DNA from 2 places in the Paenibacillus sp. P22 genome. Region 2 is predicted to be linked to the other one. Evidence: predicted binding sites of a transcription regulator. Region 2 holds the regulator's gene; the other holds the start of a gene.
What was found. The regulator LexA, encoded in region 2, represses DNA repair genes until DNA is damaged. The targets are predictions, from matches to a motif close to CGAACATATGTTCG.
Positions count from the first base shown of each region.

Region 1: a site for LexA is predicted at 1,805-1,818, ahead of recA (recombinase RecA). Genes of this name have one in related genera too.

Region 1 covers NZ_CBRA020000082.1:14,863-18,396, forward strand. Annotated here, with positions in the region: gene BN871_RS12845 (RecX family transcriptional regulator) at 1-532, opposite strand, end outside; gene recA (recombinase RecA) at 662-1,729, opposite strand; gene BN871_RS12855 (competence/damage-inducible protein A) at 2,021-3,271, opposite strand; gene pgsA (CDP-diacylglycerol--glycerol-3-phosphate 3-phosphatidyltransferase) at 3,472-3,534, opposite strand, start outside.
Region 2 covers NZ_CBRA020000064.1:54,181-57,714, reverse strand. Annotated here, with positions in the region: gene BN871_RS10750 (GNAT family N-acetyltransferase) at 125-580, shown strand; gene BN871_RS10745 (hypothetical protein) at 738-1,310, shown strand; gene lexA (transcriptional repressor LexA) at 1,457-2,080, opposite strand; gene BN871_RS10735 (LysM peptidoglycan-binding domain-containing protein) at 2,291-2,755, shown strand; gene BN871_RS10730 (DUF896 domain-containing protein) at 2,893-3,105, shown strand; gene BN871_RS10725 (aldo/keto reductase) at 3,107-3,534, shown strand, end outside.

The sequences.
Region 1 (3,534 bases), on a different contig from region 2:
TCCGCCATTTCTTGGCTGCGGCCTTGAAAGCCGCTTCCCGCTCAGCCCCGGCATCGAGCGCCTCGATCGTCTCTCCAGCGGTCAGCTTGGACACCCCGCGCTGCTCCAGCTCCTGACGGATCAGCCGGCGCCCTTTCTGGCTGCTCTTCACCTTCTGGGCGGCGTACATTCTCGCATAATCGCGGTCATCGATGACTTTTTCCTGCTGCAGCCGGTCGATCGCATAGCGGATATCCGGTTCCATATATTCCTTGCGTTTCAGATAATCCGCCATTTCCTTTGCCGTCCTCATTTTGAATCCGGCATAATACAGCCCGGAGGCATAAGCCTTATACCGGTCTCCCTCCGACTGGATCGCCTCCAGCTCCCCGCTGCTGAGCACGCTTCCTTTCAGCAATCTATACTTGACGAGTATATCCTCGTGGACGGAAAACTCCGGCTCTTCATTCCCATCCAGGCAGATCCAGTAATAGGAACGTTTGCGGGAATCGGGTTCTACCTTGGTCACGACTTTCTCGCTGCTGTCCTGCATATGATGCCTCCTCCCTGATCCACGATCGGATGGCTTGAGCAAAAAAGCACCTCTGAACGATTCAGAGGTGCTTCCCTGTCAGGCCGGTCTATTCAATGTAAGATTGGCCCGGAATGCTCGCGGGACGGCTTAAACGTCCAGCTCCAGCTCGTCCAGCTCTTCATCTTCCTCTGCGGGAGGATTGATTCCGGCGGCTGCCCGTTCGGCGGCTGCATTGAGGTTATGTGCCTCGCGGATTTTGGCATCGATCGTATCCGCTACGGCAGGGTTGTCCTTGAGGAACTGCTTGGCATTCTCGCGGCCTTGACCAAGGCGGTCGCCGTTGTAGCTGAACCAAGCGCCGCTCTTGTTGACGATGTCCATCTCGACGCCGATGTCGATGATGCTGCCTTGACGGGAAATCCCTTCTCCGTACATGATGTCGATCTCCGCCTGCTTGAACGGAGGCGCCACCTTGTTCTTCACGACTTTGATCCGCGTGCGGTTGCCCACGACATCATTGCCTTGCTTGATGCTCTCGATGCGGCGCACGTCGAGACGAACGCTGGAGTAGAACTTCAGGGCGCGGCCGCCGGGAGTCGTCTCCGGGTTGCCGAACATGACGCCGACCTTCTCGCGAAGCTGGTTGATGAAGATCGCGATCGTCTTCGACTTGCTGATGGCGCCGGACAGCTTGCGCAGCGCCTGCGACATGAGGCGCGCCTGAAGGCCGACGTGGGAATCGCCCATCTCGCCTTCGATCTCGGCCTTCGGCACGAGAGCGGCGACGGAGTCGATGACGATGACGTCTACCGCGCCGCTGCGCACGAGCGCCTCGGCAATCTCGAGAGCCTGCTCGCCGGTGTCCGGCTGGGACAGCAGCAGCTCGTCGATGTTGACGCCGAGCTTGCTCGCATAAAGCGGATCGAGCGCATGCTCCGCATCGATGAAGGCGGCTTGTCCGCCCGTGCGCTGCACTTCCGCGATTGCATGGAGAGCGACCGTCGTCTTGCCGGAGGATTCCGGACCGTATACTTCAATGACGCGGCCCCGCGGAAATCCGCCGATGCCGAGTGCGATATCTAATGCGAGGGAACCGCTGGAAACCGTCTCAACGGTCATATGCGTGGACTCGCCTAGTTTCATAATGGAGCCTTTTCCGAATTGTTTCTCGATTTGGCGGAGAGCCATATCTAAAGCTGCGCGGCGATCTGACAAGAGATCCACATCCTTCATTCATCATTTTATAGTTCTATCATAGCCTGTTTGCATTCGTTTGCCAAGCTTTTTTTTCGAACATACATTCGCTTTTTTTTGTCCGCGGCGCCACCTCCGTATCCGCAGCGGCGTCCGGACAAAAAAGAACCGCAGCTGCGAAATGCAAGCTACGGTTCTTCCGTTAACTGTCTCCATTGTAGACCATTCCCGATGCCCAGACAAGAGCACCCGGAATGCAGCCGGAGCCGAGCGGGCGCTGCGGCCGGCATGTTCATCCGGACGCCCGGCGGATCAGGATTCCTTGAGCAGCGTCCACAGCCGGTACAAGGCGTGCTTGGCTGCGCGCAGCCGCACCATTTCCCGGCTGCCGCCGGCTTGCAGCGTGTATACGGAAGCTTCCATGCCCTTGCGCGAGATGCCGATGTAGACAAGTCCGACCGGCTTGCCCTCGGACTCTCCCGGACCCGCCACGCCCGTTATGGATACGCCCCAGTCGCTGCCGGTCGTCTCGGACACCCGCTGGGCCATCAAGGCTGCCGTCGCCTCGCTTACCGCCCCTGGCGCTCCCGCGCCTTCCAGCATCTCCAACGGAATGCCGAGCAGCTGATGCTTGAGCGCATTGGTGTACGTGACGATGCCTCCCAGGAACTCTCCGCTGCTGCCGGGCCTCGAGGTGATCAGCTCGGCGAACAGCCCGCCCGTGCAGCTCTCGGCGCTGCTGAGCCTGTGCCTGCGGTCGCGCAGAAGCCGCAGAACGGCTTCCTCCAGCGGGATATCCTCCTGCGCATACAGGTAGCTGCCGACCCTGGACTGGATCGTCGCAGCCATATCGTCGATCCGCTTCAGAGCCTCCGCTTCATCCGGCGATTTGGACGACAGGCGGATCGTCACCTCTCCCTCCTTGGCATAAGGAGCGATCGTCGGATCGGTCTGGGCTTCGATAAGATCGATCAGCTCATGCTCCAGCTTGGATTCGCCGATGCCGGCAAATCGGAGAATGCGGGAGTGAAGCGCCGCTCCACGGCCGTATTCCTGAAGGATCCAGCTTGTCGCGGGGCCTTCGAACATTGGCTTCATCTCCATCGGCGGTCCGGGCAGCAGAATATAGCGGATGCCGTCCTGTTCAAGGGCGTTGCCGACGGCGAGTCCCGCTTCGTTGTCCAGTGCGGCGCTTCCCTCGATCGAATTCGCCTGCCTCAGGTTGCTCTCCACCATATGAGCGCCGCGGCTCGCGAAGAAGGATTTCATTCTCGCCAAGGAAGGCTCGTGGATCACCAGCTTGCGTCCGAGCATGTCGGCAAGCACATCCTTGGTGAGATCGTCCATTGTCGGCCCCAGGCCTCCCGTGAAGACGAGCAGATCGGCCCGGGAAGAAGCGATTGCAATGGCTTCTTTCAGCCGGGAGGCGTTGTCGCCGACGACCGTCTGGAAAAACACGTCGATGCCCAGGGCTGCCAGCCCTTGGGACAAGTAGCGCGCGTTGGTGTTGACGATTTGGCCAAGCAGCAGCTCGGTTCCGACCGCGATGATTTCGGCTTTCATGTTGGCATTTCTCCTCCGGGATTGGGTTTGTCGCGATGATTGATAATGGGACAATCGGCGGGAACGCGCCCGTGCACAGATTCCTCGATGACGGTCAGGCGTTCCAAGGCAAATGGAAGGATGGTGCCGGCGGCCCCATCCTTTCAGCTTACAAGAAAGGCCCCCGATCCCAGAGGGGATCGATGGCCTTGTCCAGCCGGTTATTCAACCGGGATGAGATTGCGGTTTTTGATGAAGTAGTCGATGCCCGACCATACCGTAAT
Region 2 (3,534 bases):
TTTAGGTTCTGTTTGGCCAAAAGGATTGAAAAGATGAAAATAACTGTTTAATTTCTCCCTTTTTCCCCTACCCGGACACCGATATAATACAGGTAATGGATTGGACAGGGGAGAGAATGAAATGATGAGAATTATGTTGGATGACTTAAACGGGCCTGATGTCCGGGCTTTGATCGGGGAGCATCTCCGGGGGATGGCCGAAAATTCTCCTCCTGAAAGCATTCACGCGTTGGACTTGAATGAATTGAAAAAGCCGGAAATCACTTTCTGGAGCGTCTGGGAAGAGGGGGAATTGCTCGGATGCGGCGCTCTCAAGGAGCTCGACGCCAGCCATGGCGAGCTCAAGTCCATGAGGACGGCTTCGAGACATTTGCGCAAGGGCGTTGCCCGAAAGCTTCTTGATCATATTATCCAGGAAGCCAAACGAAGGGGTTATGCTCGAATCAGCTTGGAGACAGGCTCCATGGATGCCTTTGTTCCGGCCCGCGATTTGTATGCGTCCTTCGGCTTTATCGAATGCGGGCCGTTCTCTGGCTATGAGGAAGACCCAAATAGCGTATTTATGACAAAGCAATTATGAGAGAGTGCAGATCAACCCAATAAGCTTTGACGGCGGCTGTCCGATCGGACAAGCCGTTTTTTCTTGTTCTCGGACAATCTTAGGGCGGCATAGGCTCATACTCATAGGCATCTTGCCGGAACATTCCGGTTAGGATTCGTTAACAGGGGGGAAGAGCGTGGCCAGACAATCAAAGCCGAGAGCTGGGGTGTCAGGGCTTGTGCTCGCGCGGACAGCCTCCAGCATGCTGCCGCTTTATGCCCGGTTCGTTAGAAGCCGTCCATTCGCCGAGGAATGGAGCGCTGCAGTACGAGCGGCGGATCTCGATACGCTGTTGAAGCTGTTCAAGGAGGAGGCTCCGCTTGCGCCGGTCAATTCGTTCAGTACGAACGGCATCGGATTTTTCGTGGACTTCAACTATCCACCGCCGGTTCGAGCGTACACGAATGCGACGACCATTCCGCCCGGAACGGCGCAATTCGCTTTTTCGGCAGCTGTGCTCCGCAGGCTATCGGCGGCCGTGCTGCCGCTCTACCGGAAGCTGGCCGGCAGCGGCACCTTCGCCAAGGAGGCGGCGGTTCTGATACGAAGCGGGCAGGAGGAAAGATTCCGCCGATTGATCAGGCCCTATGTGCGAAGCCGGTACTTGACCGGAGTTCATCTTGAATCCTCGGGATTCTACATGAGCTTTCAATACCCGGGCTCCAAGCATATTTACCTGAACGAGTTTTTCCACGAAAAGTTTCGATGACAATGCGAAAAGCAGCGAACAACAGCGAAAAATAAGAACCTTTGAAAAACAAACGCGCACTCTGTCAGAGTGCGCGAATGGGTGAATAAAGCCGGATATGGAGGGGTAATGGAAGGGACTTCCTATTGACCCAAAAGGGACATGCCTCAGTGAAGATTGCGGAACAATCCGATTACCTTGCCGAGAATCGTCACATTCTTGAGCCGGATCGGCTCCATGGAGGCGTTCTCGGGCTGAAGCCGAATATGGTCGCGTTCCTTGTAGAACGTCTTGACCGTCGCTTCGTCATCTTCCGTCATGGCTACGACGATATCGCCGTTGCTGGCGGAAGGCTGCTGGCGGACGATGACGTAATCGCCATTATGTATGCCCGCTTCGATCATGCTCTCCCCGACGACGCTCAGCATGAACACCTCGTGATCGCCGACATAGTCAGCCGGCAAAGGGAAGTACTCCTCGATGTTCTCGGTCGCCATGATCGGCACTCCGGCCGTTACCTTGCCGACGACGGGAACGCGGCTGATCGAGACGGGAAAGGGCAGCATGGCGGCATCGTCGCCGTCGAGAATCTCGATGGCGCGCGGCTTGGTAGGGTCTCGGCGGATCAGGCCCTTCTTCTCCAGGCGGTCCAGATGGCCATGCACCGTGGAGCTGGATGCCAGGCCTACCGCCTCGCCGATCTCACGTACTGAAGGTGGATAGCCTTTGTCCCGGACTTCGTTCTTGATGAAGTCAAGAATGGCCTGCTGGCGGTTGGACACTTTAGACATCGCAATCACTCCAAAACTAGAAATTAGTAGAAAGAAATATGTAGGCAAAGTATAGCACAGAACCCGAGTTCGTACAAACATAAGTTCGAGAAACAGCCGTTCGCATAGGGCGATTCCGATCGGCGAACATACGTTCCAAATAAGCGTTGACCAAAACAAATGTTCGTGTTATTCTGGGAATAAGAACAAACGTTTGGGGAGTGAACGGTCATGATGACTTTATCTGGATACAGCACGCCGGAGCGAGGCTCTGAGGCAACGGTCCGCAGGCAAGTGAAGAAGCAGGAACATCATTATCTCAAGGAATGCTTCCGTCCCGGAGCAGTTCCCGGCGATTCCAGATTCATCCCCCGTTCCTCCGCTGTCTCGGCAAGGACAGCCGGGAGCAGACGTCCGCGCCGCCTGCTTCCATATGCAGCGTCAATCCTCCTGTTCCTTCTGGTCTTCTCCAGCTTTTGGGGATTTTCCGGAGCGAGCTCTTCTGGAATCGCCCCCGCAGCTGAGGGCGAGCTGACCGTCACGGTGACGAGCGGAGACACTCTCTGGTCCATCGCCGGGAATTCCGGCCTTTCCCATGACATCAGGCGCAGCGTCTTCATGATCAAGCAGCGCAACGGCCTGAAGGATTCCGATCTGCAGGCGGGTCAGACCTTGATCATTCCCAAGCAATCTTGAACGGCTTCTTTTAGGCCTCGCCCGTTTTGAGAGTCTAATTTCATTTCGATAGATATCAGCCCCGGGAGACATCGCCGGGGTTTTTTGGCTTTCTTGACAAGCTCTTCTCCGTAGTTCAAAGTTAGAAGGAAACGTCAATGAACAGAGGTGAACGACGAGTGGATATCGATGCCTTGATCGCAAGGATCAACGAGCTTTCCCGCAAGCACAAATCTGTCGGGCTGACGCCTGAGGAAGTCATAGAACGGACGCAGCTCAGACAGCAGTATCTGGCCAATTTCAAGCGCAATTTCAAGCAGCAGCTGGACAACATTGAATGGGTGGATGACGAGAACAAGGGGGGCCAATAAAATGGAATACCGATTGCTCGGCAAAAGCGGGCTAGCCGTCTCGGAGCTGTGTCTCGGAACGATGATGTTCGGCAATACGACGCCTGAAGAAGAAGCGGCTCGCATGATCCACCATTTTCGCGGCGAGGGCGGCAATTTTCTGGATACGGCCAACGTCTACGCCGGCGGCAGATCGGAGGAGATCGTCGGACGGGCGATCGCAGGCAATCGGGACGAATATGTGCTGGCCACCAAGGTCCGCATGCAGACGGAAGAGCATATCAACGGAGCCGGACTGTCTCGCAAGCATATCGTTCAGAACGTGGAAGCGAGCTTGAAACGGCTCGGCACCGATTATATCGACCTCTACCAGGTCCATGTATGGGATCATGCCACTCCGCTGGAGGAGACGCTGCGCGCCCTGGACGATCTCGTCTCCGCCGGCAAAAT